2 regions of the Thermoanaerobacter siderophilus SR4 genome follow, and region 2 is predicted to be linked to the other one. Evidence: riboswitches for the same ligand, from Rfam matches in the RefSeq annotation. Region 2 holds a riboswitch; the other holds the start of a gene.

Region 1 (16,133 bases), 520 kb from region 2:
CCTATATCGAGTAGGAGCTGAATAATTATTTTATTCAGCGTCCTCTCACACCACCGTACGTACCGTTCGGTATACGGCGGTTCATTAGGAATTGTGTACAATTAGATATCTTTGGGATAAACTCTTATAACCTATGCTTTCAAAGTATTTATTTGTAAGAGTCTTATTTAGGATTGGGCTATTGGATATTCTCCAGTAGCCTTTCCTTGTATTGGCGTATTCCCAGGCTTTTTGTTCTTCTACTCCTAGTTTTACTAAGTTATCATGCTTCGTTTTTATCTTCTTCCATTGTTTCCATATACATGCCCTTAGTCTTCGCCTTATCCATTCGTCAAGGGTTTTCATTATGCTTTTCGCGTCTGCTAATCCAAAATAGTTGACCCATCCTGTTGTTATTTGATTTAGTCTTTTTATTCTGTTTTCCATGCTTATTCCCTTGTTCCGATTGGTTATTTCTCTTACTTTTTCCTTAAACCTTTTGATGGATTTTTCATGGATTCTTATTCTTACTTCGTTTTCTTTTGTGTAGAATGAAAATCCAAGAAATTTTCTTCTCCATGGTCTATCTACAGCACTTTTTGCTTCGTTGACTTTTAGTTTTAATTTGCTTTCTATGAATTTCTTTATGCTCTTCATTACTCTGTTTCCTGCAGACCTGCTTTTTACATATATGTTGCAGTCATCTGCATATCGGCAGAATTTGTGCCCTCTCCTTTCAAGTTCTTTGTCTAGTTCGTCCAACATTATGTTTGCTAATAGGGGACTTAATGGCCCTCCTTGGGGTGTCCCTTCTTCTGTTGATATTTTGATTCCGTTTATCATTACTCCTGATTCTAGGTATCTTCGTATTAACTTTAGTACTCTTTTGTCCCCTATCCGCTTTTCTAGTTTGGACATTATTATGTCGTGGTTTACTCTGTCAAAGAACTTTTCTAAGTCCATATCTACAACCAATGTGTATCCTTCATTTATGTATGCTTCTGCGGCTTTTATTGCGTCTTTTGCACTGCGTCCTGGTCTGAATCCATAACTGCTATCTGAAAATGTATGGTTGTAGACTTTATTCAGTATTTGGGCTATTGCTTGTTGTATTAGTCTATCTAGTGCTGTAGGTATTCCTAGTAGTCTTACTCCTCCATCTGGTTTGGGAATTTCTACTCTTCGCACTGGTTGTGGTTTGTATTTCCCCTCCAGCAGTTGTTGTTTTATGGTTGGCCAGTTTTCTTTGAGATACGGTAGAAGTTCATCTACTTCCATCCCATCGACTCCATGGCTTCCTTTATTTGCAACAACGCGCTTGTATGCTGCTTCCATGTTCCCTCGTTCTACTATCATTTCAAGCATCTTGCCGGTATATCTTTGTACCTCGTTTCTTCCATCTTCCGACGCCGATGATATACTATGCACTTCCGTTGTCTTTTGAAATTCCATTTCTCTATTCAACGGATAGCCTCTTTGTTGAGTTGTCTGCAGTCTCTGCATATCTTTCGAGTCCATAAGATTTCCAAAACCTCCTAACGTTCGGTCCTTCCTTATCTATTCATGTCTAGATAAGTACTATGACCTCTGCTGACTTCTCAAGGTTCAACCATACATCACTGTATGGGTTGTCACTTCAGATTTTACTTCCATGACTTATCCTTGAGACCTCCCCGGGTAAGAACGATAACTTTCATCTCATATATCTGCCAGATTTACTGTATGGGATTCGGGTAGTGTTGGACTTCGTTTTGTTACGCAAACTCATCCATCCCAATTCAGCCTCTTATCTGGTTCTTGTTCATCAGACCGAGATTTTGCCTTAAGCTTCCTTCAGATTCCACCTCACGATGGACACCCTTGCTCTTGGCTAGTGGTTCCCACTACCAAGCCCACAGCGGACTTTCACCGCCTAGTTATCGCCCATGCCGGGCGCACATAAATAATAAAGGAGCCAAAAAGGCTCCCTTATTTGTTATATTTTGCATTTTTATATCTTTGTTGTGAATCCAAAATCTTTTTTCGTATTCTAATGCTTTGAGGAGTAACTTCCACTAATTCATCATTATCTATAAACTCTAATGCTTCTTCTAAGGACATCTTTTTTACAGGAGATAGCCTCAAAGCCTCATCCGCCGTTGCAGACCTTAAATTTGTCACATGTTTTTTCTTACATACATTGACATCAATATCTCCACTTCTTGAATTAACTCCCACAACCATCCCTTCATACACTTTTGTACCTGGCTCTATAAAAAGTGTCCCTCTCTCTTGAGCATTGTAAAGGCCATAAGTTGTCGCAACCCCCGTCTCAAAAGCTACAAGAGCGCCTCTCGTACGAGAAGGAATGTCTCCTTTGTAAGGTGCATAATCATAAAAGACAGAGGTCATTATGCCATTTCCTTTTGTATCTGTTAAAAATTCAGACCGATACCCTATTAAGCCTCGTGTAGGTATTTTAAACTTAAGCCTTATAGTTCCTGGCTTTAATGTGTGCATATCCATCAATTCAGCTTTTCTCGGTCCTAATTTTTCCATTACAACTCCCATATATTCTTCAGGAATATCTATTGTCAAAAGTTCAATAGGTTCCATTTTTACTCCATTTATTTCTTTAAAAATCACTGTAGGCTTAGAAACCTGTAATTCATACCCTTCCCGTCTCATAGTCTCAATTAAAATAGAAAGATGCAGCTCTCCTCTTCCAGACACCTTAAAAGAATCAGTAGAATCTGTTTCTTCAACTCGCAATGCGACGTTTGTCTCTAGCTCTTTAAAAAGCCTTTCTCTTAAATGTCTTGAAGTAACGTATTTACCCTCAGTTCCAGCAAAAGGACTGGTATTTACACTAAAAGTCATAGAAACTGTTGGCTCTTCTATGCGAACAAAGTCTACCGCCTCGGGGTTATCTCTATCTGCAATGGTCTCTCCAATCTCAATATCGCTTATGCCAGAAACCGCCACAATATCTCCCAAGCTTGCTTCTTCTACTTGCACTCTTTTTAGTCCTTCAAACTGATATAGATTATTTATGTGAACTTTTTGTATTGACCCATCTCTTTTACATATAGCCGCTTCTTCCCCTGAAATTATTTTTCCTCTAACTACTTTTCCAATGGCAATTCTCCCAATGTAATCATCATAATCTAAAGTAGTCACTATAAGTTGTAATGGTGCTTCAATATCTCCTATTGGTGCAGGAATATAGTCTAAAATCGTATCAAAAAGAGGTCTCAAGTCATGAGACTCTTCTTCTAAACTTAATTTTGCTATACCTTCTTTTGCAGAGGTGTAGACAACAGGGAAATCAATTTGGTCATCATTTGCTCCTAATTCAATAAATAGATCTAAGACTTCGTCAATAACCTCCTGAGGCCTTGCATCAGGCCTATCAATTTTATTTATGACAACTATAGGTTTTAGATCCAGTTCCAATGCTTTACTTAATACAAAACGGGTCTGTGGCATAGGTCCTTCAAAAGAATCTACCAACAAAAGTACCCCATCTACCATTTTTAATACTCGCTCTACTTCACCGCTAAAATCTGCATGTCCTGGGGTATCCACTATATTTATTTTCACATCTTTATATCTAACAGCAGTATTTTTAGCAAGAATTGTTATACCTCTTTCTCTTTCTAAATCGTTAAAATCCAAGATCCTTTCCTCAACTTTTTCATTTGCCCTAAAAATACCGCTTTGTTTAAGCATAGCATCAACCAAAGTAGTTTTACCATGATCAACATGGGCAATAATGGCTATATTTCTTACATCTTCTCTTACAAATTTCATAAGGTATCTCCTTCCATAAAATAGGCTATATCGCGTATACAGTATTATATAATATCTCAAGGAATAAAAATAGTCAATATAAAAAAGAGCACTCTCTAGAGCACTCTTTTTATCATAGGTCATTTTATAATTCTTCTTGCTGTAACATAATGTTCTTTATAATACCCTTCGTTTAAAGGACTTATTATGACCTTCCCTCTACCTGAAGAGCTTTGTATAAACTCACCATTACCTATATATATTCCTGAATGATTTATCACACTGCTTCCTAAAGTTTTAAAAAATACCAAATCTCCTGGTTGAAGATTGTTATAACTTACATATTCTCCTGCAGTAGCTTGCTCATTTGCCGTTCTTGGTAAATTAATACCTACATTCTTGAAAACATATTGAACAAAGCCGGAACAATCAAATCCTTTTGGAGTTGAACCTCCATAGACATAAGGAGTCCCCACAAAAGACTTGGCAAAATCTATTAACTTATCTATCAAACTCCTATCTACTTCACCCCTTGAGATACTTGAAGGGCTCCTCACTGCTAAGTATTCTCCGTAAATCCATCCTTCTCTTCCGTCCGAAAGCTTTATTTTATACCACCCATTTTGTTTACCCAACACATTCACTGTAGTATTCTTGTTAAGCTGTGCTACAACGCTGCCAGATAAACCCGCTTCACTTCTCACATTAACGTAACTACCTGTCACTATACCAACACTTGCTGCTTTTTCCGAATCTCCTCTTGAGACATTAGAAGAATTTCTTACGGATAAATATTCACCAAAAACCCATCCTTCTCTTCCATCAGAAAGCTTTATCTTGTACCACCCGTTTTCCTTATCTAACACAGTCACTGTGTCATTCCAATTTAAGCGGGCAATGACACTTCCTGATAAGCTTCCTTGAGTCCGCACATTTACATAATTGCCTGTAATCTTTCCAACTCCCAGTCCTTCCGCAAACGCTGGGTTCAAAAAAGAGCTACCAATCAGCGTCGCACCAAACACAGAAATTCCAAAAATCATCTTTCCTATTCGCTGATCCACTGCAAATCTCCTTCCTTTATTGCCTCCGGAGTTAGCTGTCGGGTGCGGGACAGAAGGTATCCCTACTGCAGCTTAAAGCTACAGATTAACCCCAAAAAGCGGTTCCTCCGTACCTTTCGGATTCGGCAAGATTGCATATTTTGTCCTTTTGTCTTATCTTATCATATCCTACAGTCAAAGTCAATGTTTACATTACATTTTCTTAAATTTTTTAATCTTTTTTTAATATATTTTATAAAAAATTAATAATTTGTGTGACAAAAAATAAAAGGCTTAACGCCTCTTTTCTCTTTTATTTATGGTGCGGGCGGTGGGACTTGAACCCACACGAGATTATCTCTCACATGCCCCTCAAACATGCCTGTCTGCCAATTCCAGCACGCCCGCCTGCGTTTTTATTATACTGCTCACTTAACTCGTTTGTCAAGGTGGCAAACCTATTAATCATTTCAATTAAAATATCCATCACTGAGTAGTCGTACACCCAAACGTACGCGTCTGCCAGTTCCGCCACCACCGCACGCTTTATTTAATTTCGTCACACTATGAATTATATAATCTTTTTAGGTCAGTGTCAATACCTATTTTTTGATATACCATTTTTCTATATTGTTAAAAACATTAAATCCAGTAGGGTCCACAACTTTTACATTGTCATATGCCATAACTGCTCCTTCAATATAGAAAAGGCCAATTATGGGTTGTTCCTCTAAAAAAACTTGTTCCAAAGCCTGATAATCTGTTTTTAAAGAATTCTCTTCTGAATCATAAAAAATTCTACTATATATTTCATCAACTTTAGAATTACTATAACCCATAAAATTGTCTTTGCCTTTTGTCATAAACATTGTAGACATATCTTGATTATAACTTAAATTCCACTCCATTAACACCAAATCAAATTTACCCGAATATACAGAACTTAGTAAATTGCTCCAATCTTTTGGTACAATGTTTATTTCAATTCCTACATCTTTTAAATTATTCTTTATAATTTTAGCAACTTTAATCAAATATGGATTATTTGCATTTACCAGCAAATCAAATTTGAGCTGATAAGTTCCATTGCTCCTTATCCCTTTAACTAAATTCCAACCACTTTCCTCTAATATTTTATTTGCCTCTTTTATATCGTAATTATGAGATACTATTTTATTGCTATAAAGCCACGAATCAGGGCGAACGGGAATACATGACTTTAACCCATGACTGAAATATACATCTCTCAAAATTTTGTCAACATCTATTCCATAACACATCGCTTTCCTGACATTTGAATCTTTCAAAGCTGGCTTTTGATAATTAGGGGCCATAAATACATAATCTTGCATAACGTATTTATAAATATTTACGTTTGAAATTTCTTTGTATTTATCCCAGTCTATGTCACTTAAAAAAGTAAAATCTGCTTCTTTGCTTTGAAAAGATGTTATCATAGCATTTTCATCAGGCACAATTTTAAACACTATACTATCTATATAAGGTTTGTCGCCTCTATAATAAGGATTTCTTTCAAAAATAATTTCTCTGCCAACGCTGTAAGAAGATATCTTATATGACCCTGTACCAATAGGTACAATATCTTTATTTAAAATATCTTCCTTACCTTTATATTGGTGCTCAGCTAGAATAGGAAAAGTAAACAAAGCTATTGGATTTGCAACAGGTTTATTTAAAACAACTTCAAATTCATAATCACCATTTGTCTTATAAGAGGAGAGATAGTTAATGAGAATATCCCTATAAGGACTTTTTACATCCTTATTTTTAAAAGAATCAAAAGTAAATTTTACATCATTAGCTGTAAAACTTACTCCATCCTGCCATTTAACATTCTTTTTTAAATAAAATTTTATATTAAGTCCATTTATCTGCCAGTTTTCTGCTAATTGAGGAATAGGTTTTAAAGTTTTATCCAAGGTAACTAATCCTTCCAATGACAAATTTAACATTTGCCTTACTCTCTCATTGTCATTCAAAAAAGGATTTAATGTATCAAAAGAAGTAATATTTACTCTTAAAGTGCCACCCTCTACTGGCTTTTCTTCTTCAATCTTAGTTTTGTCCTCAGATGCTTGAGGTAAATTTACCATATTTTGCGGAGTAGTTTTGCATCCTGTAAAAATAAACATCAAAATGAAAGATAATATAATAAATTTTCTCATTAACTATCATCTCCGAAAACTATTTTATCTTTTTCAATTTTTTATTTTCGATAATTCCAGGAATTCTCCCTCTTTTAGCAATAGGTACTCCTTCCACTTCTTTTATATCCATTGTCATATCAATAGGTTGAGCATCAGATATGTAACTTCCTACTCCAAAAGCATCTGCTCCACTTTCAGAAAGTTCTGCTACCCGTTCTGGGTTTAAACCTCCAGAAACTATAATTTTTACATTTGTAAATCCTTTTTGATTTAATCTTTGCCTTAGTTCATACACTAAACTAGGTGTAACTCCACCTCTTTCTGATGGAGTATCAAGTCTTACTCCGTATAATCTATCCCCTAAAAATTCAGCAACCCTCAAAGCCTCTTCCACTTCGTCTTTAAAAGTATCAACTAAAATGGTTATCTTTTCATCAAGGGGAGTTATATCTCTGTAAGCTTTCGCCACTTCTAATGTATCTCCTGCAAGCAAAAAAGCAGCATGAGGTACTGTCCCTTTAGGGTCTTTCCCCATTAATTTTGCACCTAAAATACAGCTGGCATCATCTGCCCCTCCTACTAAAGCCGCCCTTTCCATCACAGGTGCCACAGCTGGATGTACATGCCTTGCACCAAAACATAATATTGGTTTGTCTTTGGCAACTTCTTTAAGCTCCCTTGCTGCTGTTGCCCAACCGGAAGAACTTGCAAGAATTCCTAATATTGCCGTCTCATAAATTCCAAACTCACTATAAGGCCCTTTTATCCTCATTACTGTATCTTTAGCTTCAAAAGTGTCCCCTTCTTCCAAAGACCATACTTCCACATTTTTGTCTTTAAGTAAACTCATTACTTCTGGTAACCCTGCAAAAACTCCTTTTTTTCTTGGAAATATCTCCGCTGTGACTATTTTATCTTGTACACCAAGATATGACAAAATATCCTGGGTTCTTAAAAAATACACATCTGTAGTCCATGCATTTTTTATTTCTTCATGAGTAGCTGAGAAAAACTCCCTATCCTTTTCAATTTTTACTTCATTTAAGTCTTTTAAATGCTTTAATAGTTTCATTTGTGTCCTCCCTTTTTATTTTCTTTTTTAACGATACTATTATACCAATTTTTCAGCTTTTTTTGTATATTCATATCAACTTTTAGTTTCATATATAAATTTATATATCTGATAAACTGCTAACACCTTTTTTATATATCTATTTGTCTCAGGATAAGGAACAGCATGTAGCTGTTTCCCATCTTTGGAAAATCTCTTGTCTTTAAGCCATGCATCTACATTTCCACTACCTCCGTTATAAGCTGCTACAGCTAACTGTATATTTCCATTAAAAGTTTTAAGAAGATAAGTCAAATACCATGTCCCCATCTGAATATTGTATTTAGGCTCAAAAAGCATATCATCGCTGTAGTTTTTTATCCCTACTTTATTGGCAATCCATCTTCCAGTATCTGGTAAAATTTGCATTAATCCTATAGCATTTTTGCTAGAAATTGCATCACTTTTAAAATTACTTTCTACTTTTATTACAGCAAAAATAAGATAGGGGTCTACGCCATACTCTTTTGCGTAATAAACTACATAATTGTGGTATTTAAGAGGATAAATTTTTTTAAAAATAATGAGTATTTAACTCGTAAGTAAACAAAAGACCTACTAATATCAAAAATATTACCGCAACTTTTTTCCTCAAAGTAACTCCTCCGATATTATGATTTATGTTGCAAATCTTCCCCAAAATAGTGTAACTTGTTTTTCCATAGCTTTAAAATCTTTGCTATTGTTTATTATAAAATCTGCGTACTTCATCTTTTCATCCAAAGGCATTTGACTTTTTATTCGGTTTATTGCATCTTTATAAGAAAGTTTATCCCTTTCCATAACCCTCTTTATTTGAGTTTTTGAATCTACCACTACTAGCCAAACCTCATCTACCATTTTATAAAGTTTCATTTCAATTAAAAGAGCTGCATCTAATACAATAGCCTTTTGCTGATTTTTTTTCTTTCTTCTTCTATTTTTTCTTTTATCCGCTCTATTATTATAGGATGAGTAATTTCATTTAATTTTTTAAGCTTCCTTCTGTCAGCAAACACAATATTACCCAATTTTTTTCTGTCAATTTCTCCGTCTTCCTTTAAAATTTCTTTTCCAAAATATTCTACAATTTTATTATATGCTTCTGTTCCTTTTATCATTATTTCTCTCGATACAATATCTGCATCAATAATCACAGCACCCATCTTCTTTAAAAGCTTAGAAACAGTGCTTTTTCCTGATGCAATACCGCCAGTAAGTCCAATTACTTGCATTTTTGTACACCTCACTTGGCTAAAAACCAATTGGGCCCTATACCAATTTCAACAACAAGAGGAACTTTTAGTTTTATCACATTTTCCATATTTTCTTTCAATATTTTCTTTACAATATCTACTTCATCTTTATACGTATCTACTACAAGCTCATCGTGCACTTGCAATATAAGTTGAGACTTTAACTGCAATTTTTTAAAATCTTCATAAACTTTAACCATTGCCATTTTTATTATATCAGCCGCACTTCCCTGTATTGGAGCATTCATTGCTAACCTCTCAGCCTGCGACCTTTGAGTAAAATTTCTTGAGTTTATCTCAGGAATATATCTTCTTCTGTTCATTATTGTAGTCACATAGCCATTTTCTTTTGCAAATCGCACTATTTTTTCAATATATTCTTTTACTCCTTTGTATCTTTCAAAATAATTATTTATATACTCTTTTGCCTCTTTTCTTGATATTTTAAGGTCTCGAGAAAGCCCATAATCGCTAATGCCATATATTATACCAAAGTTTACGGCTTTTGCCGCTCTTCTCATTTCAGGTGTAACTTTTTCCATTGGGACTTTAAAAACTTCAGCAGCTGTTCTTAAATGTATATCTTCGTTATTCATAAAAGATTCTATTAGCTTCTCATCCCCCGAAACATGTGCTAAAACCCTTAGTTCAATCTGAGAATAATCAGCCGAGACAATATACCCATCTTTAGTCCGCGGAATAAAAGCTCTTCTAATTTGTCTGCCAAACTCTTCTCTTATAGGTATATTTTGTAGATTCGGCTCGGTACTGCTTATTCTGCCTGTAGCAGTGACCATTTGCTTAAAATTAGAATGTACTCTATTGTTTTCATCCATGAGAGGCAAAAATCCATCTATATAAGTAGATTTAAGTTTTGTAAGTTGCCTATACTCTATTATATCACTGACAACATCATTATAAGGAACTAATTGCTCTAAAACTTCAGAATCTGTAGAATATCCTGTTTTTGTTTTCTTTATTACTGGTAAATTTAACTTTTCAAACAAAAATTCACTTAATTGCTTAGGGGAATTTACATTAAATTGATACCCTGCCTCTTTATAAATTTTATCTAGTATTTCTGCTATTCTATCATCTATTTTTTGTGAAAGCTCTTTTAGGACTTCTTTATCTAATGTAAAACCACTTACTTCCATTAATTTTAAAACTTCTACAAGAGGCATTTCTATTTCTAATAAAAGTTTTTTCATGTCCATTTCTTCAATAAAATTCATCAACTTTTCTCTTAAATCGAATAGATGTACACATCTACTGCAAATGTAATCTGCAAGTATATCTTCTCCTATTTCTTCAAGCTTCTTTTTATCCCTACCTTTGCCAAATACCTCTTCATAAGATGGAACATCCACCTTTAAATATTTTTTCAGCACGCGGTCCAAATCATAGTTAGACTCAGAAGGATTTAAAAGATAAGCCATTATAGCAGTATCTATGTACTTGCTTTTACACTCTATTCCTTTATAAGAGAGTTTAACTAAAAAATCTTTTATTTCGTGGGTTGTAAATTCAAACTCTTCTTTTTCAAAAATCTCTTTTAAATCTTCTATTTGAAAAACATCAATATAAACAGTATCCTCTCCAAAAGAAAAAGCTATTTTCTTTATTTCCCCTTCATAAATTAGTGGATAAAAAGCAATATTTCTGCTGTCTTGCAATAAAGTTATTAATTTTCTTATATCTACTTTTGACCATTTTTGAACTTTATGATTATTTACAATCTCTACGTTATTTTTTTCTTTATGTTATCAATCAAACTAAAGAATTCTAATTTATTAAAAAGCTCCAAAAGCTTCTCCTCATTAAAGTCTTTTACTCTATATTCCTCAAAATCTATCTCAATAGGAATGTCTCTTTTTATAGTTGCAAGTCTTTTACTCATTACAGCTAATTCTTTATTATTTTCTATATTTTCCTTTATCTTACCTTTGAGTTGAGAAAGATTTTGAAGCAAATTTTCAACACTGCCAAATTCTTTTAAAAGTTTAATCGCTGTTTTTTCTCCTATATTAGGTATCCCTGGGATATTATCAGATTTATCCCCCATTAACCCTTTTAAATCAATAAATTGCTGAGGAGTTATTTCATATCTTTCTAAAACAGCCTTTTCGTCAAATTCCTCCATCTGAGTTATACCCTTTTTAGAAATCTTAACTTTCACTTTATCTGAAACTAATTGAAGCGCGTCCCTATCTCCTGTAACTACAAGCACTTCCATTCCTTTTTCCTCTGCCAACTTTGAAATAGTACCTATGATGTCATCGGCTTCGTAACCTTCTAATTCTAAAGTCTTTATATTAAAGCCATCTATAATTTCTTTTAAAAGGTCTACTTGTTCTGTGAGTTCCTCAGGCATTGCTTGTCTTGTAGCTTTGTAGTCTTGATACTCTTTGTGTCTAAAAGTAGGAGCTTTTTTGTCAAAAGCTATAGCTATATAATCAGGTTTTTCCTCTTCAATAAGTTTTATAAGCATCATAGTAAAGCCATATAAGGCATTTGTATGTAATCCTTCACTTGTAGTAAGCATTGGCAAGGCATAATAGGCTCTGTACATGAGGCTACTCCCGTCAATTACTAAAAATTTAGACATTAAATCACTCCCATTTTTATTTCTTTGTATTTTAATATACCGCAAAAAAAAGAAGATGTAAATTGTCATCTTCTTTTTTTGAAATAGATATACACTTTATACCCAATAAAAGCCAGTGCACCATAAGGTAAAACTATTACCAATATTATTATCAGCTTCTTTATAAAAAATATTAAAAAATTTACATTATTTATAAAAGCTTGTTTTATATCTCTACCGATTCCCTTAAAAGAAACTAGAGTCGTAGGTTTCTCAACCTTGGAAACCTCTCTTATTAAAAGATTTATGGTTCCTAGCCTCGTAAGATTTTCCCATACTTTTAACTGTTCTTTCATTGATTCTATATCGCTTCTTATCCTGTTTATTTCGGATTCTACTTCAAGCATTTCCTTGACTGTAGAAGCCTTATTCATAATGTCTTGAAGTTTTTGTTCCTCTATTTCTAAGTTTTTTAGTCTTGCTTTTAAATCATAATACTGCTCTGTAACGTCTTTACTATCTATTCTTAAAGCTGTTACTTTACCAAATTCTTTAATCTGAGAAATCACACTTTCAAATTTATCTTCCCGCACCTTCAAAACAAGATTTATCCTTTTGGTATTATCGGTAAATACAGTTTCATCAGAACTTTCAATAAAGCCTTCTGCTTCTTTTACCAATTTAAACACTTTATCATAACATACATTGACATCTTCTACTTCTAAGGAGATGGTTGCATTTTTTGTAATTTTCCTTGAAGTTCCTGCTGGCAATCCTCTTTGACCAGTGATTGAAAACATATTAACTTCATTATTAATTCCTTCCTTTTTAGACAAATCAGCACTTTGAGTCATTTTGATATTGTTTGAAGGAGCACTCGATTCTATTCGTGAGGATTTATCAAATTTAAAAATATTTACTACAAATACTGTCATAAGTATGAAAGAAGCTGCAATAACTGCTACTGTTAACGTCTTTTTTAGCCTTTCTTTTTTCTTCTCTAAAATATTTTTCTGGTAAACCAATTTTTCGTGTATTTTTTTATTGAAATCTTCAGGTAGTTCTAAAGGAGGCATATTTTTTAAACTTTCTATTATATTTTTCTCCAGTTGATATTCTTTTCTGCAACTTTCACAGCTTTCTATGTGCTTTTCTAATTCTTCCTTTTGTGCTACATCCAATTCACCATCTATATATCGGGGTATAAGTTGAAGTGCCTTTTTGCAATCCATCATACTTGCCTCCTTTCGTCTAATGATAAAAATTCTGGCAAAGACTTTATTCTCTCTTTAAGCAGATTCCTTGCTCGCCACAAGCGAGACTTTACAGTGCCTAAATTCAAATTCATTATCTTGGATATTTCTTCATAGTTTAAACCTTCTATATCTCTTAAAATCAAAACCACTTTATAGTCTATAGGAAGTTTGTTTATTTCTTTCATTACAATTTCTGCAGTTAATTTTTTATCTACCACCTCTTCAGGAGTTTCAAAATCTTTTACTCCATTTTCAAATTCCTCTATCTCTCTAAAATTACTTCTTTCCACATTTCTTTTTCTTAAATAATCTATAGCACTGTTTACAGCAATTCTATAAAGCCATGTTCTGAAACTACTATTCCCTTTAAATTTTTTTATATTTAAATACGCTTTAAGCAACGTCTCCTGCGTAAGGTCTAATGCTTCTTCTCTGTCAAAAATAATCCTTAATATCACATTGTAGATGTATTTTTGATGCTCACTTGCGAGAATTTCAAAAGCCTCCACATCTCCAGCTTTTGCCCTCTCCAACAACTCCTCCTGTCCCACCTTCTAACCTCCCTTTCATTCAATTTAGACGTAAAAAATAAAACTTGTTCCCAAATATTAAGATGCAATATATGGAAAATATGTGTTGCAGGAAAAAAGTTATTTCTGTAGAATAAATATAATTAAGATATATATTAATAATACGACATGCTGATTACTTTATCCTTCTAATTTAGAAAATTTTTGATAATGGAGTGAACAAATATGTATGAGCTTCTGATAATACTTGCAGAAAGGTTTAGCATAATAGCTCTTCTAGCTTTTGTGCTTTCTAAGGCAGAATTTTTCAAAAAAATAATCTATAACAGTCGCGTTACAAAAAAAGACCTTCTTTTGACCATGGTCATCTTTGGGGTAATAGGTATTGCAGGAACTTACGTCGGTGTACCTATAAAAGACGCTATTGCAAACTCAAGAGTGGTAGGTCCAATGGTAGCAGGCTTAATAGGAGGCCCTTTAGTAGGTTTAGGTGCAGGTTTAATAGCAGGAGTTCACAGATTTTTCTTAGGTGGTTTTACAGCAATGTCTTGTGGCGTATCTACTATTTTAGAAGGATTTTCTGGTGGACTTATAAGAAAATATTATAAAGGGGAACATGTCCCTTGGGAATTGGCATTTGTAGCAGGATTTATAGGTGAAGCTGTACAAATGTTAATCATTTTAACAACTGCCAAGCCTTTTTCCCAAGCTTTAGAATTGGTAGATATTATAGGATTACCTATGATGATAGTCAATGCAACAGGTATAGCTATATTTATGATAATAATTAAATCGGTCTTCGATGAAAAAGAACAAATCTCTGCCATGCAAGCAAAAATCGCCCTTGAAATTGCATCCAAAACTCTGCCATACTTAAGAAAAGGATTAAATGAAGAATCGGCACAAAAAACAGCAGAAATAATATATAATTCCACAAATGTATCGGCTGTTACATTAACTGACAAAAAGAAAATTTTAGCCCACGTAGGTATCGCTTCAGACCACCATAAACCTGGTACACCAGTACTCACAAAAGCGACAAAAGAAGTTTTAAAAACCAGAAAAATCCGCATAGCCAAATCAAAAGAAGAAATCGGATGTTCCCATGAGGATTGTCCTTTATCCTCTGCTGTAATTGTGCCTCTTTTTAAGTACGATAAAGTGGTAGGAACATTAAAACTCTACAAAGGAGGAAATAAATCGAGAAATAATGTCATCTCAAATACAGAAATTGAGCTTGCAAAAGGGTTAGGACATTTAATATCTTATCAATTAGAAATTGCTGATGCAGAATATCAGAGAAAATTAGCTACTGAAGCAAAACTTAACGCTTTACAAGCTCAAATTAATCCTCACTTTTTGTTTAATGCTTTAAATACTGTCATATCTTTTATAAGAACAAAACCTGATGAAGCGCGAGCACTTTTAATAAATTTAAGTGAATATTTTAGACACAATTTAAAAAATGTAGGAAAGTATGTCACTATTGAGCAAGAGTTAAATAATATCAATGCTTACTTATATATAGAAAAAGCTCGTTTTGGAGATAAACTAAACATAGAACAAGACATTGATGAAAGTGTACTGTCCTATTACATGCCTTCTTTTACCCTTCAGCCAATAGTTGAAAATGCCGTAAAACACGGTATCCTCCCGAAAGGTGATGGTGGAACTATCAAAATAAAAATAAAAGACAAAGTAGACTACATTAGCTTTTGTGTAGAAGACGATGGAATAGGAATAAAACAAGAAGACCAACAAAATCTTTTGAGAAAAGGTTTTGGCAATGGAGCAGGAATTGGTCTTTATAATGTAAATGAAAGGCTTACTACTATATTTTGTAAAGAATGTTCTCTAGTAGTTAAAAGCGAAGAAAAGATTGGTACAAAAGTTTCTTTTAAAATACCCAAAGCTTACTTAAAAAGGGATGATGTATATGAAGAAATTGAAAGCGTTAATTATTGACGACGAACCACCTGCAAGAGATGAACTCAAATATCTTCTTAGTGAGTATGAAGACATAGAAATTGTAGGAGAGGCTGACAACGGTCTTTCAGCGCTAAAATTGATAGAAGAGTTAAAGCCTGAAGTAGTATTTCTCGACATAAACATTCCAAAAATAAACGGTTCCGATGTAGCAAAACATATATCTTCTGTCGGGAAACTGCCTTATGTGGTTTTTGTAACCGCTTATGATATGCACGCAATAGAAGCTTTTGAAATAGGAGCCCTTGATTATCTTTTAAAACCAATAAGTCAGCATAGGCTATATAAGACATTAGAAAAAATAAGAACCTTTTATAAAGATATGGAATGGAAACAACAATATAATCCCCCCTTAGAATTTGAAAACAAAAAATAGAAAAATTAGCTGTTGAAAAAAACGGAAGAATAAAACTTATCGATTTAGATGAAATAATTTTTGCAGAAGCCTATGAAGGAGACGTTATGGT
Region 2 (16,133 bases):
TTTCCAAAACCTCCTAACGTTCGGTCCTTCCTTATCTATTCATGTCTAGATAAGTACTATGACCTCTGCTGACTTCTCAAGGTTCAACCATACATCACTGTATGGGTTGTCACTTCAGATTTTACTTCCATGACTTATCCTTGAGACCTCCCCGGGTAAGAACGATAACTTTCATCTCATATATCTGCCAGATTTACTGTATGGGATTCGGGTAGTGTTGGACTTCGTTTTGTTACGCAAACTCATCCATCCCAATTCAGCCTCTTATCTGGTTCTTGTTCATCAGACCGAGATTTTGCCTTAAGCTTCCTTCAGATTCCACCTCACGATGGACACCCTTGCTCTTGGCTAGTGGTTCCCACTACCAAGCCCACAGCGGACTTTCACCGCCTAGTTATCGCCCATGCCGGGCGCACGTCAAAAACGGGTACTTAAATTGTACCCGTTTTTGACCCTCTCATCGGAAGTTTTACCTGCCGTAACAGAAAACCATATTACCTATTCTTGCCGCTATAGGAAGTGACCACAACCACGCATTAGTAGAACTTTGGTCAAAATAATACAAGGCTCCGTTTGTTGGGTCAACACCACTTAACGCATCTCTTGCTGCACTTATAGCGTCAGCTGAGGCAGGTCTATTTATCCACCCATTTAACACAGGAGTAAATTGGTAATTTCCGTATGCATCGACTTGATATATCACGTCTTTTATAGTATTAGGGAAAATACCACTTTTAACTCTGTTTATTACTACGGCCGCAACTGCTACTTTAGCCTGGTATGGTTCTCCATCTGCTTCCGCGGTAACAAGTCGCGCAAGGAGGTCAAATTCCTCTTTTGTGTAGGGTATTACACCCCTTTCAATAGAACCTCTGCTGACATCCTGATATGTCCTATTAGAAGAAGTATCACGGGGTATAATAAAGACTTGTCCAGGATATATTATGTCGCTTTTGTATCCGTTTGCAGATTTGAGCATATCAACAGTAATACCGTATTTTAAAGCAATTAAGTACAAGCTGTCACCTTTTTGGACAACATATGTGTTATCACTGCCCGGCACTTGTAAAACTTGCCCTGGATATATTATTGTATTTTGAAGGCCGTTTAAAGACATCAGCTTAGTATAGGTAGTCCCGTATTTTTGACTTATACCCCATAAGGTATCGCCGGGTTTAACTGTGTAAGTTGCGGCAAATACTGATTGGGAAATAAACAATCCGGCTATAACTGATGCGATGAGAGGTTTGACCTTGATGCGAATATTAAACATGTTGTTCCCCCTTTTGCCTCCGAGGTTAGTTGACGGGTTCGGGTTAGGGACACCCTACCACAAAAGTGGATTCACCCCAATTTAGTTCCCCCGTACCCCTTATCGGGGATTCGGCATATTTTTAACTAAATTATAGCCGGATATTTAACTTGTGTCCATATTAAACTGGTGGAAAGATAGGTACTTACTGGCACTCACTGTAACCACAGAAAGGACAGAAAACACAACCTCCCTCATGAACCAATTTAGCACCGCAATCCGGACATGTAAACACATTTACATTATTTTGATCAGCTTTATTTTCTTTTAGCTGTTTTTTATCCTCTGCCACTTGGTTTTTCATTTTAATCACCTCTATATATTGTTGTATTATTATAATACCACACAATATATAGAATTTCAAGAGCAAAGTTCGATAAAAAAATAACATCACCTTAAAGGCAATGTTATGGTAAATTCACTACCTTTCCCTACTTCACTTTTTACAGTGACACTTCCTTTGTGTTCCTCAATAATCCACTTAGCAATAGCTAATCCCAATCCTGCCCCACCTGTCTCCTTGGCTCTCGCTTTGTCTACTCTGTAAAACCTATCAAAAATATGTGGAATATCTTCTTGTGGTATACCTATGCCATCATCTTTAATTTTTATATAGGCTTTTGAATTATCTTTCCCCACATCAATTTCTATATTGCCATCTGAAGAAGTGTATTTTGCTGCATTGTCTAAAAATATCCTTATAAGCTCTTTAATGAGTTTTTTGTCAGCCGTTATATTTATGTCATTTTGCCCTTTTACAACTATATTTTTGCTTTCATTTAACATTTTTATTTCCTCTGCAACTTCTTTTATTACATCCTTTAAATTAAATTGTTCCTTATTTAACTTTATTGACTTATTATCTCCTTTTGCCAACAAAAGGAGTCTTTCAATGAGATGCTCCATGTCTAACGTTTCTCTTTTAATCGCCTCTATAGCCTCTTGCAATACGGCTTTGTCCTCTTTTCCCCATCTATCCAACATGTCAATATACCCTTTTATTACAGAAATTGGGGTTCTAAGTTCGTGAGAAGCATCAGAGACAAACATGTTCTGCCTTTTAAAAGAATCTTCCAACCTATCCAGCATGTCATTAAAGGTTTTTGCCAATCTTGTAAGTTCATCGTCTTCTCCATATATTTTAAGTCTTTTATTTAACCCATGGGCATCTATCTCTCTTACTTCTTTTGTCATATAATCCACAGGTCTTAAAGCCCTCTTTGTAACGAAATATCCTGCAATAAAGGACACAAAAATTCCTGCCGCATCCGCAAAAAACATCAAAATAAAAAGTAGCTTCAAAAACAAATATTCATTTTCCATGTCTTTTATCACTTGAATATAGAACACTTTATCATCGCTTTTAAAAATGGTATTGAGGTAAGTCAAATCCTTATCATATTTGTCAATTTTAACAGGAATATCTATGTTTACATCATGAGGAATATTAATTCTTTCTAATCTTTTAGAAGAATAGATGACATTCCCTTTTTCATCAAATATTTTTGTATAAATATTTTCATTTGGTATGCTTGAAAAAATCAAATCTTTTTCAGATAAATTGACGTCCCCTTTTATTTCCCCCAGTTTACTTTTTATAGCCTCTGCCTGGCTTGTTACTTGGTCCATTGCTTGGTATATTAAATAATATTTTAAGCCGTAAAGCACAGAAGCATTAAGCGCAACCAATATTACTGAAAAAACTACAGAATAAAGAAGAGCTATCCTTAAAGTTATGCGGCGGGGCCACAGTTTAATCTTCATCCTTATCCTCCTTCAAAGTGTACCCCACTCCTCTTATGGTGTGGATTAACTTCCGGTCAAAGGGGTCGTCAATCTTGCTCCTTAAATACCTTATATATACATCCACTATGTTAGTATCTCCATAATAATCATAACCCCACACACACTCAAGGATTTTTTCCCTTGTCAAAGCTATATTCGCATTTTTAATTAAAAACTCTAAAAGGTCAAATTCTTTTTTTGTAAGTTCAATTTTTATACCCGCTCTTCTTACTTCATGAGTTGTCAAATCCATAGTGATGTCGCTATATCTTAACACATCTTTTTTAAGATGCGGCTTTTTCTTTCTCAAAGCAGCCCTCACTCTTGCAAAAAGCTCTTCTATAGAAAAGGGTTTTGTCACATAGTCATCAGCTCCAATGTCAAGTCCTTCCACTTTGTCTTTTACTTCGTACTTGGCAGTAAGCATTATAACAGGTATGTCAGAATGTTCTCTTATTTTTTTAAAACTTCAAATCCATCAATTCCCGGAAGCATTATGTCCAAAAGCACAAGGTCATAATCTCCTTCTAATGCCTCCTTTAAGCCAGAAGGTCCATCGTAAGTCACAGTGACAGTATATCCTTCATGTTCAAACTCCAATTGTAAAAAACGGGCTATGTGCTTTTCATCCTCTATGATAAGTATCTTTTCTTTCATCATTCATCACCAATGATATTATAGCATATCAAAGGTTTTATAAAAATCTGGATATGAAATATTTACACATTCAGCATTTTTTATCTTAGTTTCTCCTTCTGCTATAAGTCCAGCAACCCATAAAGACATGGCAATCCTGTGGTCGTTGTAACTTTCCACTGTATTTCCTCTTAAAAAACCCGTCCCTTCTATAATCATCCCATCTTCTGTTTCAAAAATTTTTGCTCCCATTTTCTTTAATTCTGAAGTGATTGTATTTATTCTATTGCTTTCTTTTACTTTTAACTCCTCGGCATCTTTTATCACTGTTTTCCCTTCTGCGAAGACTGCTGCAACTGCTATTACTGGAATTTCATCAATAAGCCTTGGAATAAGACTTCCTCCAATTTCAATTCCTTTTAGCCTTGAAGTCTTAACTGTTATATCCGCTACTTTTTCATTGTTTATAGTTCTTTCATTTGTTAAGACAATGTCTCCTCCCATCTCTTTTATCACATCGATAATACCAGTCCTTGTAAGATTTACATTTACATTTTTTATAGTAACCTCCGAATTTGGAACGAGAGTTGCAGCAACAATAAAATATGCTGCTGACGATATATCCCCTGGTACAATAACTCTCTGCCCTTGTAATTTGTAGCCAGGGTAACAAGTTATTTTTGTGCCATTTACATCCACTTTAGCACCAAAAGAACTAAACATGAGTTCCGTGTGATTTCTTGAAGGGTAAGGCTCTTCAATAGTCGTTTTATCATCAGCGTAAAGGCTTGCCAACATTATGCTGGACTTAACCTGTGCACTGGCAATTGGCATTTTGTAATATATGCCTTTAAGTTTGTTTCCAAAAACCGTAAGAGGTGCAAAATTTCCTTCTCTTGCTTCTATTTTCGCTCCCATCATACTAAGAGGAGTTATCACTCTTCCCATAGGGCGTCTCTTTATAGAATCATCACCTGTAAGCGTTGTCTCAAACTTTTGACCAGCGAGAATACCCATCAAAAGCCTAATGGTAGTACCCGAATTTCCTACATCAAGGATTTTTTCGCTTTTATTTAAATAAAGCCCTTTTCCATGAACTTTAGCATTTGTTCCTTTTAATTCAATATCAACTCCTAAATCCTTCATACAATTAATAGTAGATATACAATCTTCTCCCAAAAGAAAATTTTCAATTTCTGTAATCCCTTCTGCAATTGACCCAATCATTACAGCTCTATGGGATATTGACTTGTCTCCAGGGACTGAGATAATACCTTTTAAAAATCTTTTCTTTTTAACTTCAATATCCATAACAACACCTCAAGTTATAGTGTTTCGATATTTTCTTGCATCTTCAAGAAACTTTTGTATGCTGTCAATATCGTCATTTTCTAAATAACAAATAAAGTCACTTAGGACTTTCCTGTAATTTTTTAGTAACTCCAAAATAACTTCTTTGTTTGTACAAATTATGTCTTTCCATATTTCAGTCTGAGACGAGGCAATTCGCGTAGTATCTTTAAACCCACCAGCTGCGTATTTAAATGCTTCACTGCTTTTGTTATAAGCAAAATTCGTAAGGGTAGCAGAAAGAATATGAGGTACATGACTTATTATTCCGACAATGGCATCGTGTTTATTATAATCCATTATTACCGGTTTTGCACCTATTTTTATTATTACTTCATTTATAAATAATTCTAAAACATCTTCCTTTACATTATCAAAAGGCATCAACAAATAATTAGAGTTGACAAATAAATCTGCATCAGCGTTGTCATAACCTGCTTTCTCTGTGCCAGCCATAGGATGGCCCCCGATGAAAAAAATTTCATCGGGCAAAAATTTTTGCACTTCTTCCATTATAACTTTTTTTGTACTTCCAACGTCAGTTACAATGCAACCTTTTTTTAAATAAGGAAGTATATTTTTAGTCTTTTCAACAATTTTTCCAACAGGCGTGCATATAAAAACTACATCAGCATCTACTTGAAAATCAAGGTGTGTCACGCCATAAGAAATTACTCCCTCTTCAAACGCTTTGTGTAAACTATTTTCATTTATATCAACAGCCATAACTTTTATATCAGTATATTTACTTAACGCTTTTGCCAGTGACCCTCCTATAAGACCCAATCCTACAATAACCGCATTTTTTATCATACAAAATCACGCCCTACTGCTTTAGCGATAACCTTTATGTCCTCACACAAAGTCTCAAAATTTTCAGGAGTAAGGGATTGAGCCCCATCGGATAATGCATTTTTAGGGTCTGGATGTACCTCAATAATGAGGCCATCGGCTCCTGCTGCTATAGCGGCTTTAGCCATAGGAGCTACAAGGTGCCATTTCCCAGTCCCGTGACTGGGATCAACAACTATAGGCAAATGGCTCAACTTTTTTATGGCTGGGACTGCACTTAAATCCAAAGTATTTCGCGTATAAGTTTCAAACGTCCTTATTCCTCTTTCACAAAGGATGACGTCTTTATTACCCTCGCTTAGGATATACTCCGCAGCACTTAACCACTCTTCTAATGTTGCCGCAAGTCCTCTCTTTAATAAAACAGGCTTGTTGATTCTACCTACTGCTTTAAGTAATGGAAAATTTTGCATATTTCTTGTACCTATTTGTATAACATCAGCGTATTCCGCCACTAGTTCAACTGAATGGACATCCATAACTTCTGTAACAATCTTAAGTCCAGTAAGTTCTTTAGCTTCTTTTAGCATCTTTAAGCCCTCTTCTTCAAGGCCTTGGAAGGAGTAAGGTGATGTTCTCGGTTTAAATGCTCCTCCTCTTAAAAATTGAGCTCCCGCTTTTTTAACAGCCATAGCACTTTCAAAGAGTTGTTCTCTGCTTTCTACCGCACAAGGGCCCGCCATTATAACTATGTTGCTTCCACCAATTTCGATGTCTTCTACTTTTACCACAGTTGGCTCTGGTTTAAATATCTTACTAGCAAGTTTGTAAGGCTCCACAATAGGAATGACTTTTTCTACTCCCTCCATCATTTCTACAGCCTTACCTTCTAATTTTTTCTTATCACCTATAACACCTATGACTATTTTTTCTTCACCTTTTGAAATGTGGTAACCTAAACCAAGAGATGTTAAAAGATTTGTAATATCAGAGATTTGCTTATCAGTGGCATCAATATTCATAACAATTACCATTTTCAATTCCTCCATTCTACCGTTCTACTTAAATTTAGGATATGAACCTAATACTTTTAAAAAATCCGTTCTACCTTTTAACTCCTCTAAGACACTCTTTACTATTTCATCTTCTCTATGCCCCTCAATGTCCACCCAAAAAACATATTCCCCAAGTTTTTTCCTTGAAGGTCGAGATTCTATTTTTGTCATATTGATTTTTTTGTTGGCCAAAACCCCTAAAGCGTTATATAAACTGCCTGGAACATTTGGGACAGAAAAGACTATTGATGTCTTGTCTTTCCCTGTGACAACCCCGTCCTTTTGAGAAAGGACCAAAAACCTTGTATAATTTTCTTTTACATCTTGTATGTCCCTATCAATTATTCTCATACCGTAAATAACAGCTGCTCTTTCAGGACCTATCGCCACTACTCCAGGTTTAGATTTGACACCTAAGACTGCTTGGGCAGTACTGTCTGTAGCTTTTATTTCCGCATTGGGAAATTTTTTAGATATATATTCCCTGCACTGAGCAATTGCCTGCTGATGAGAAAGTATACAATGTACATCTTTAAATTCAACTGGAGCATCCGAAATCAAGCAATGGGAAATAGGTATTATCACCTCTCCTTTTATCATTATCCCATTTGCGTCGTTTATCAGCATATCTACGGCAATATTTACAGAACCTTCGATAGAGTTTTCAATAGGAATTACTGCCTCTTCGCATAAGCTATTGCTTATACAATTTATGACTTCCGGAATGGTGTTAAACTCTACAACTTCACAGTTTTCAACACCTTGTGTGTATTTTATAACAGCTTCTTCAGAAAATGTTCCTTTAGGCCCTAAATAACCAATTTTCATCCAACACCCCCTTGCAATTTATAATATTGGTGATATTTTAATACTTTGCATAAGTAAAGTCAAGTAAATTTTTCATAAAGTCTAAAAAAGATAAAGAAAAAAGCGGTTACCCGCTTATTTTAAAACTTTTAAGATTTCTTCCTCTTTAACAGTCGTAACTTCAGCTTTTCCTAAACCACGAAGAAGAACAAAATTTATTTTGGCTTCTCTACTCTTTTTATCAAGTTTTATAGCCTCTACGATGTCTTCTTTGTGCAAATCCTCATAATCTGTAGGTAATCCTGTCCTTTGTATTAAAGAAAAAATTCTTTCAAAATATTTTTCATCAATATACCCTAAATTTAATGCAAGTTTACAAGCGTATACCATACCTATAGCAACAGCTTCACCGTGAATATACCTCTCATAACCTGTTAAAGCTTCAATGGCATGTCCTATTGTATGGCCAAAATTTAATATTGAACGCAGGTTTTCTTCTTTTTCATCAAGAGATACGATTTTCCCTTTTATTTCGCAAGATTTTTTGATTATATGCCTTAATTTATCTTCTTTTAAATCTAAAATTTCATAAATGTTGCTTTCAATATACTCAAATAAACTAAAATCCCATATAATACCATATTTGATTATTTCAGCTAATCCACCAAGTATTTCTCTTTTATCTAACGTGTTTAAAACGGCGGTGTCTATATATACCATTTTAGGTTGATGAAAAGCTCCTATTATGTTTTTGCCTTTTTTTAGATTGACTGCTACTTTGCCCCCTACACTGCTATCAACCTGCGCCAACAAAGTCGTAGGAATTTGCACAAAGTCTATTCCCCTCATGTAAGTTGCTGCGACAAATCCAGCTATGTCTCCTACAACGCCTCCTCCAAGAGCTATAACTGAACTGTCTCTTAAAAGTCCATAGTCATAAGCTTTTTCAAGAAGCCTTTGTGCCATTTCCATTGTTTTACTTGTTTCCCCTGCAGGAATAACTTCATATGACACATCAAAACGACTTTTTTTAAGACTTTCATTGAGTTTTTCAAAATACAAAGGATAAACATTAGAATCAGTTATTACAAATGTTTTACTGCTTCTCACATGTTTCTTTATCACTTCTCCTACTTTATCCAAATAATCATAGGCAAAATAAATAGGATAAGACCTTTCTTTTAAATCAACTGTTATAAAATCCAAAGTTCACACCTCACACTTTTTTATTTTAATATTATACATCATTAAAAAGAAAAAGTTAAGCAAAATGAGTAAAACAATATTTCAGCTTAAACTTCTTCTGGCTCTTTATCAAAATAATAGAGGTACATGTCTTCAAATTCTGGTTCTACTGATTATTAAAAAACAAAAAGGACAGTCTCTTTTACTGCCCTCTTGATTCATTATAGCATTTTTTCAAACTCATCAAGCAATTTTTCAAAAACATCCAAAGCTTCATTTACTGGTTTTGGAGTAGTTAAATCCACTCCTGCCTTCTTTAAAAGGTTTAAGGGATAATCAGAGCTCCCGCTCTTTAAAAACTCCTTATACCTTTCTACAGCTTTTTCCCCCTCATTTAATATCATCTGAGAAATAGCTATTGCCGCAGAAAATCCAGTAGCATATTTATAAACATAGAAATTTCTATAAAAATGTGGGATTCTCGCCCACTCATAGCTTATTCCTTCATCTACCACTATGTCATCTCCATAGTAGAGCTTATTTAATTCATAATATTTTTTGTTTAACACTTCCGCTGTAAGAGGTTCTCCTCTCTCTGCCATTTCGTGTATGAGTTTTTCAAACTCAGCAAACATAACTTGCCGATAGACTGTCCCTCTAAATTCCTCAAAGAAGTGGTTCAAAAGATAAAGTTTTTCTTTTTCATCTTTAGAATTTTTTAAAAGATAATTCATAAGTATAGCTTCATTGCAAGTAGAAGCTACTTCTGCCACAAAAATCTTATAACCTGCATACACATAGGGCTGGGTCGCATTTGAGTAATAGGTATGCAAAGAATGTCCCATTTCATGGGCAATTGTAAATACATCATTTAATTTGCCCTGATAGTTTAAAAGTACATAAGGGTGAGTGCCATAAGTTCCCCATGAATAAGCTCCAGAAGTTTTTCCTCGATTTTCATATACGTCCACCCAACGAGAATTAAATCCTTTCCTTAGTAAATTTATGTATTCATCTCCTAACGGTTGTAGTCCTTCTAGCACGAGGTTAATTGCTTCTTCATATGTAAATTTCTTATCATATTCCTGTATCAAGGGCACATACAAGTCATACATGTGAAGCTCATCTAAACCTAAAAGCTTCTTTTTAAGCCTCACATATCTATGTAATACATCAAGTCTACTATGTACTGTCTCTATAAGATTGTTGTAAACTTCTACACTAACATTGTCTTCAAAAAGTGAAGCTTCCAAAGAAGAATTGTATTTCCGTGTTTTAGCGTAGAAAATATCTTTCTTTACATTCCCCGCCATTGTAGAAGCAAAAGTATTTATAAATTTTTTGTATGTGTCATACATGGCGTTAAATGCGGCTTTTCTGACGTTTCTGTCTTTACTCTGCATGAAGCGTACAAAATTGCCATGAGTCACTTCTACTTCTTTGCCTTCTTCATCTTTAATAGTGGGGAATCTCATGTCAGCATTATTCAACATAGTATATACATTTGAAACAGATTCTGCCAATGTTTCTGCTTCTGCTAATATTTTTTCTTCTTCCGATGAAAGTACATGAGGTTTAAACCTGATTAAATCTTCAAGATATTGCTTATAAATCTTTAATTCTTCTAATTCTTCTATCATTTCCATTAATTTTTGTGTATCAATGGATAAAATCTCTGGAGCTATAAAAGAAGTAGCACTCATAACTTCAACATTGAGTCTCATGGCCTTGTCAGTCAAAGCTTGATATTTGGGATTAGTATTATCTTCGTCTCTTCTCATACGGGCATAGGCAAAAATTTTGCTGGCTGTCATCCCAATTTGGTCATTAAGTTTTAGTACCTCTAATAAATTTCTTGAAGTGTTAATTTTGCCTTTAAACTTTACAATCTCTTTTAAAAGCTCTTTAGTCTTGTTATAGTCTTCTTCCCACAAATTCTCATTTTCATATATATCTTCAAGTCGCCATTTATACTTATCTTCAATTTCGCTTCTATCTTTTAAAACCTCCACTTTAATCCCCCCGTTCAACTTTTTCAAATATCTCTTTCTTAAGCCTTATCCCTGTAGGAGTCTTTGCAAGTCCCCCTTCTGCAGTTTCCCTTAAAGCGTAAGGTATAGCTTTCCCTACTTTATACATAGCTTCTACCACTTCGTCAAAGGGTATGACACTGTCCATTCCTGCTATTGCAAAATCAGCGCATATCATAGCATTAAGCGCCCCAAGGGCATTTCTCTTTTCACAAGGGATTTCTACCAACCCTGCAACTGGGTCGCATACAAGCCCTAGCAAATTCATTATAGCAAAAGAAGCTGCCGTCAAACACTGTTCTGGTGTTCCCCCCATAAGTTCTACTAAAGCTGCTGCAGCCATCGCTGAAGCAGAACCTACTTCTGCTTGACATCCCCCCTCAGCTCCAGATAAAGTAGCATTTTTAGCTATTATAATACCTATGCCGGTAGCAGTGAAAAGAGCTCTTGTCATATCATCATCACTTTTGCCAAATTTTCTCGCCACTGTAATAAGAGCTCCCGGAATAACTCCACTGGAACCTGCAGTAGGAGCAGCAACAATTTTACCCATAGAAGCATTTACTTCTGTCACTGCAAGAGCAGAAGCAGCAGCTTTTGCCATTGTTTCACAAGAAAGAGTATTGCCAATGATTATTCTTTCATATAGTTTTTTTGCATCTCCACCTGATAAACCACTTACTGATTTTAAATCTTCATTTAAACCTTTATTAATAGCTTCTTTCATTACTTTGAGGTTATTTCTCATCTTTTGAAAAATTGTATCAAGGCCTTCTCCTGTCTTTTCTTGCTCCGCTAGCACCACAATTTGCGATATTGGTAAGTTAAATTTTTTTGTAAGTTCTAATAGTTCATAACCATGATTAAATTGATACATTTTATACCTCCATTACATAGGATTTATTATTATGGCATTTAAAATTCCATCAATGTTTTTTATGGTTTCTTTTGCAGCATCAGGTATTTTTTGGTCTGATTCTATGACCATAATAGCTTTGTCACCTTTTGAATGCCTGTACACTCTCATAAAAGCTATATTTATTTTGTAATCTGCAAAAATTTTAGTGACATTTGCCACTATCCCTGGTCTATCTATGTGATTTGTAATCAACGTTTCATATTCACCAGTAAACTCTACCTCTATGCCATTTATCTCTTTTAAAAGCACATTTCCTCCACCAATAGAACATCCTAAAATGCTGTTTTTCTGTCCACTTTTACCTGTTATTATCATTTTTACAGTATTGGGATGTGGTGATTCTTCGTCACTTTCAGTAAATTTAAACTTTATCCCTTGCTGTCTTGCTATTTCAAAAGAATGAGGCAGTTTCTCATCATCTGGGTCAAAACCTAATATCCCTGCCACAAGAGCCTTATCCGTACCATGTCCCCTATATGTACGGGCAAAAGATTCATACAATACAAATTCCACTTCTGATATATCCTCTTCCACAATTTCTCGAGCAATTTTCGCAAGCCTTGCGGCCCCTGCTGTATGAGAACTGCTGGGTCCAATCATCACAGGCCCCATAATATCAAATACACTGTATTCTCTCATACAAAATCCCCTTACGTAAAAGTTTTCTTAACTATATTGTACCTTTAGCCCTATAAAAATGCAATAGAACAACAAGCCAGTAAATCTGACTTATTGCTTTTTTATTTTCAATTTTTTTATATTTAAGGGTTTTAGCTTATTATGCTTGATTAGCACCTCTTTAAAAGCTACGTCAATAGTCGTACCTTTTTGATACTCTAAATATACTTCTTCAAAAAATTCTTTGCCGAATTTTTCAAATAAAAGTTCTATATATTCATCTGTATTTTCTTCATCATATGAGATTTTTCCAAAAACAAAATTTTTGCCCTTAGACCATTTTAACTTCATGATTTTTTACTCTTCCTTTATCAAAACAGCTCTTGTAGGGGAGGCTTCGGCACCTCTAATTTTTAAAGGCGCAGCATATAAGAAATATTCTCCTTCTTCTACATCTTTTAACCGTAGTCCCTCAAGAATAACTATACCTGCTCCTAAAAGAATCTTGTGAGTTTCATGCTCCGGCTGATTTCTCTCAATTCCTAACGCATCAATACCTACACCAATTACACCTTTTTCTTTTAAAAACTGGGCACCGCTTTTATCTAAATAGACAAATTCAAAATCGAAATCCTCTCTAAAAGAATTTCTTGTTTTAAATATTATAAAATCTCCTTTTTGAATGTCTTTACTTGCAAGGTCTTCCGATGTTATTTTATCAGATATATTTGTAAAGTCAAATACTTTACATTTAGTTATAACCTTATTGAGGTCTATATTTTCTACTGTATCTCCTCCCCTAATCATGTGTAGAGGAGCATCAATATGCGCTCCTGTATGCATGTCCATGCTAATACAGGACTCTCTCACATCGCCACTATCAACAGTAATAGTATGTTTAGGCCTTTTCTCTTCTTTATTTTTGTAAACAGTCATATTTTCGTGAATTTCCATTGAAATATCGTATATTTTCATTTAATTTACCCCCTTCTTTTATACATTCCACCACATTCTATTGTCCCTTAGTAACAGCTCATTTGCTTCTTTAGGTCCCCAGGTCCCTGGCTGATAATTAGGAAAGTCAGGCGTTTTGTCTTTCCATGCTTCAGCAATAGCATCTACAAACTTCCAAGAATATTCTACCTCATCCCATCGCGTAAATAAAGTAGAATCTCCTCTCATGACATCGTAAAGAAGTCTTTCATAAGCTTCTGGAGAATTATTTGAAATCTGGCAATTTTGACAAAAATCCATATTTACAGGTTGTATGGTGATATCTCCTGCCCCAGGGACTTTTGCATTAAATTGAAGCTTTACACCTTCCTCAGGTTGAATTTTTATAACTAACAAATTTGGCAATAAATTTTTATATTCTTTAAAATACAAGATTCCTGGCAACGGTTTGAACTGTATTACAATTTGTGTAGACTTTTCCGGCATTCTTTTGCCTGTGCGAATGTAGAAAGGTACTCCTGCCCAGCGAAAATTTTCTACATGCACTTTCAAAGCTACAAATGTCTCTGTACTAGAAGTAGGGGAAACTTTGTCTTCTTGTCTATATCCTGCATACTGCCCTCTCACAACATTTTTCTCAACAGCCTCTGGAGTAAATATCTCCAAAGACTTCAGAACTTTTACCTTCTCGTCTCTTATAGATTCTGTATCGAGGTTTACAGGCGGTTCCATTGCCGTTAAAGTTAGAAGTTGAAGCATGTGATTTTGTACCATATCTCGTAACGCCCCGGCTTTTTCATAATACCCACCGCGATTTTCTATTCCGACTATTTCATTTGAAGAAATCTGAACATTATCAATATACCTTCTGTTCCACACAGGTTCAAAAAATACATTAGCAAATCTAATTATCATTATGTTCTGAAGCATCTCTTTTCCCAGATAATGGTCTATCCTGTAGGTATTCCTTTCCGTGAAAACATCAGTTATTATTTTATTTAATTTCCGTGCCGATTCCAAATCTTCTCCAAAAGGTTTTTCTATGACCACCCTTTGCCAGGAAGTCTCATTATTTACCATACCATGCCTATAGAGTTTTTCAACAATTATACCGAAATATTCTGGAGCTACTGCAAGATAGTATACCCTATTGCCCTTTGTATTGTATTTTTCATCAAGTTCTTTTAAAAAAGAACTTAATTCCATATAGCCATTATCATATACAAAGTCAAATCTCTTATAATATATCCTTTCACTTAAATCTTGCCAAACTTTTTCATCAATGTCAAATCTCGAATAATTTTTAACGGACTCTAATACTTCCTTCCTATATTGTTCCTCTGTTTTGTCTCTTCTTCCTATGGATACAACAGCAAAATTTTCAGGAAGAATTTTTTGGTATTTCAAATTGTACAAAGCAGGCATAAGTTTTCTGTGAGTCAAATCCCCTGTCCCGCCAAATATAACCATTATATTAGATATATTATTTTTAACCATAAAACCACCTCTATTAATTCTTTTCCACCGCATGTCCTCCAAACTCATTTCTCAAAGCAGCTACAACCTTTCCTGCAAATGTATCTTCTTGCTCTGAACGATATCTCATAAATAAAGACTGTGCAATTACAGGCACTGGCACTTTGAGGTTTAAAGCTTCTTCTACCGTCCAGAGTCCTTCTCCAGAAGAGTGCATTACTCCTTTTATCCCAGACAATTTAGGGTCTTTTTCAAAAGCTTTTTCCATAAGCTCCATAAGCCATCCGCGAATCACTGACCCATGACTCCAAACTCTGGCCACTTCTTTTAAATCAAAATCAAACTGACTTTTCTCTAAAACCTCAAACCCTTCTCCTATAGCTTGCATCATTCCGTATTCTATGCCGTTGTGAACCATTTTTGCAAAATGTCCTGAGCCGTTTTTGCCTGTATGTAAATAACCGTTTTCCGCACTTATATCCCTAATTAGAGGTTCAATATATTTAAAGACCTCATCTTCTGCTCCTATCATGGTGCAAGCCCCATGTCTTGCTCCTTCAATTCCTCCACTTGTGCCTACATCTACAAAATCAATTTCTTTTTCTTTAAGCATCTCATACCTTCTTAAAGTATCTTTATAGTAGGAATTGCCGCCGTCTATTATGATGTCATGTTCTTCAAGCAAGGGAACTAATTTTTCTATCATTTCGTCAACAGGGTCTCCTGCAGGTACCATAAGCCATATTATTCTTCTCCTTTCAAGTTTTTTTACTAAATCTTCAATTGTATAAGCTCCTTTTATTCCTTCCTTTTCAGCCTCCTTTATTTTCTCAGGTGACCTGTTATATGCCACTACCTCATGCCCATGGTCTCTCATATTTAAAGCAAGATTAAATCCCATTCGTCCTAATCCAATTAAACCTACCTTCATATAAATCCTCCTTAATAATAATTATTGTTGTATAATATTTTTTACTTGAGTGTGTTATATAATTATATCACACATTTTAAAAATTTAAATGACGAAAATCACATGCTTTCATTTAAAAAGCAAGGAAAAACCCTGCTTAATACCTTTACACTATTATTTTCCCTTGTTTTTATCTGCAATATAACAAATTTTAAAAAGGGACCTATTTTAGTCCCTTTTACCTTATTCTTAAATACACTTTTAAATAATTTATCATATTTTTAGCATTTTCTTCATAGGTGTC

Evidence for each region. A riboswitch is a leader RNA that binds a small molecule or an ion and turns the genes downstream of it on or off. The one in region 2 is predicted to bind cyclic di-AMP.
Region 1: another riboswitch for cyclic di-AMP. It lies ahead of THESIDRAFT1_RS09465 (C40 family peptidase); the one in region 2 lies ahead of THESIDRAFT1_RS12140 (cell wall hydrolase).

Annotation. Positions count from the first base shown of each region.
Region 1 covers NZ_CM001486.1:1,921,428-1,937,560, reverse strand. The annotation lists gene ltrA (group II intron reverse transcriptase/maturase) at 85-1,497, opposite strand; gene typA (translational GTPase TypA) at 1,948-3,771, opposite strand; gene THESIDRAFT1_RS09465 (C40 family peptidase) at 3,891-4,814, opposite strand; cyclic di-AMP (ydaO/yuaA leader) riboswitch at 4,820-4,952, opposite strand; tRNA gene THESIDRAFT1_RS09460 (tRNA-Leu) at 5,114-5,201, opposite strand; gene THESIDRAFT1_RS09455 (peptide ABC transporter substrate-binding protein) at 5,396-6,979, opposite strand; gene THESIDRAFT1_RS09450 (nicotinate phosphoribosyltransferase) at 6,999-8,033, opposite strand; partial or broken gene THESIDRAFT1_RS09445 (lytic transglycosylase domain-containing protein) at 8,109-8,667, opposite strand; partial or broken gene coaE (dephospho-CoA kinase) at 8,691-9,286, opposite strand; partial or broken gene polA (DNA polymerase I) at 9,298-11,915, opposite strand; gene THESIDRAFT1_RS09430 (DUF4349 domain-containing protein) at 11,981-13,129, opposite strand; gene THESIDRAFT1_RS09425 (sigma-70 family RNA polymerase sigma factor) at 13,126-13,701, opposite strand; gene THESIDRAFT1_RS09420 (sensor histidine kinase) at 13,906-15,645, shown strand; partial or broken gene THESIDRAFT1_RS14970 (LytR/AlgR family response regulator transcription factor) at 15,617-16,133, shown strand, end outside.
Region 2 covers NZ_CM001486.1:2,442,008-2,458,140, forward strand. The annotation lists gene THESIDRAFT1_RS12140 (cell wall hydrolase) at 470-1,273, opposite strand; cyclic di-AMP (ydaO/yuaA leader) riboswitch at 1,273-1,399, opposite strand; gene THESIDRAFT1_RS14400 (hypothetical protein) at 1,458-1,616, opposite strand; gene THESIDRAFT1_RS12145 (sensor histidine kinase) at 1,703-3,076, opposite strand; partial or broken gene THESIDRAFT1_RS12150 (response regulator transcription factor) at 3,066-3,754, opposite strand; gene aroA (3-phosphoshikimate 1-carboxyvinyltransferase) at 3,773-5,044, opposite strand; gene THESIDRAFT1_RS12160 (prephenate dehydrogenase) at 5,054-5,896, opposite strand; gene aroF (3-deoxy-7-phosphoheptulonate synthase) at 5,893-6,909, opposite strand; gene pheA (prephenate dehydratase) at 6,934-7,758, opposite strand; gene aroB (3-dehydroquinate synthase) at 7,873-8,943, opposite strand; gene pepF (oligoendopeptidase F) at 9,144-10,934, opposite strand; gene sdaAA (L-serine ammonia-lyase, iron-sulfur-dependent, subunit alpha) at 10,936-11,829, opposite strand; gene sdaAB (L-serine ammonia-lyase, iron-sulfur-dependent subunit beta) at 11,842-12,510, opposite strand; gene THESIDRAFT1_RS12195 (hypothetical protein) at 12,601-12,840, opposite strand; gene THESIDRAFT1_RS12200 (cyclase family protein) at 12,847-13,464, opposite strand; gene zwf (glucose-6-phosphate dehydrogenase) at 13,483-14,940, opposite strand; gene gnd (phosphogluconate dehydrogenase (NAD(+)-dependent, decarboxylating)) at 14,954-15,850, opposite strand; gene THESIDRAFT1_RS12215 (hypothetical protein) at 16,068-16,133, opposite strand, start outside.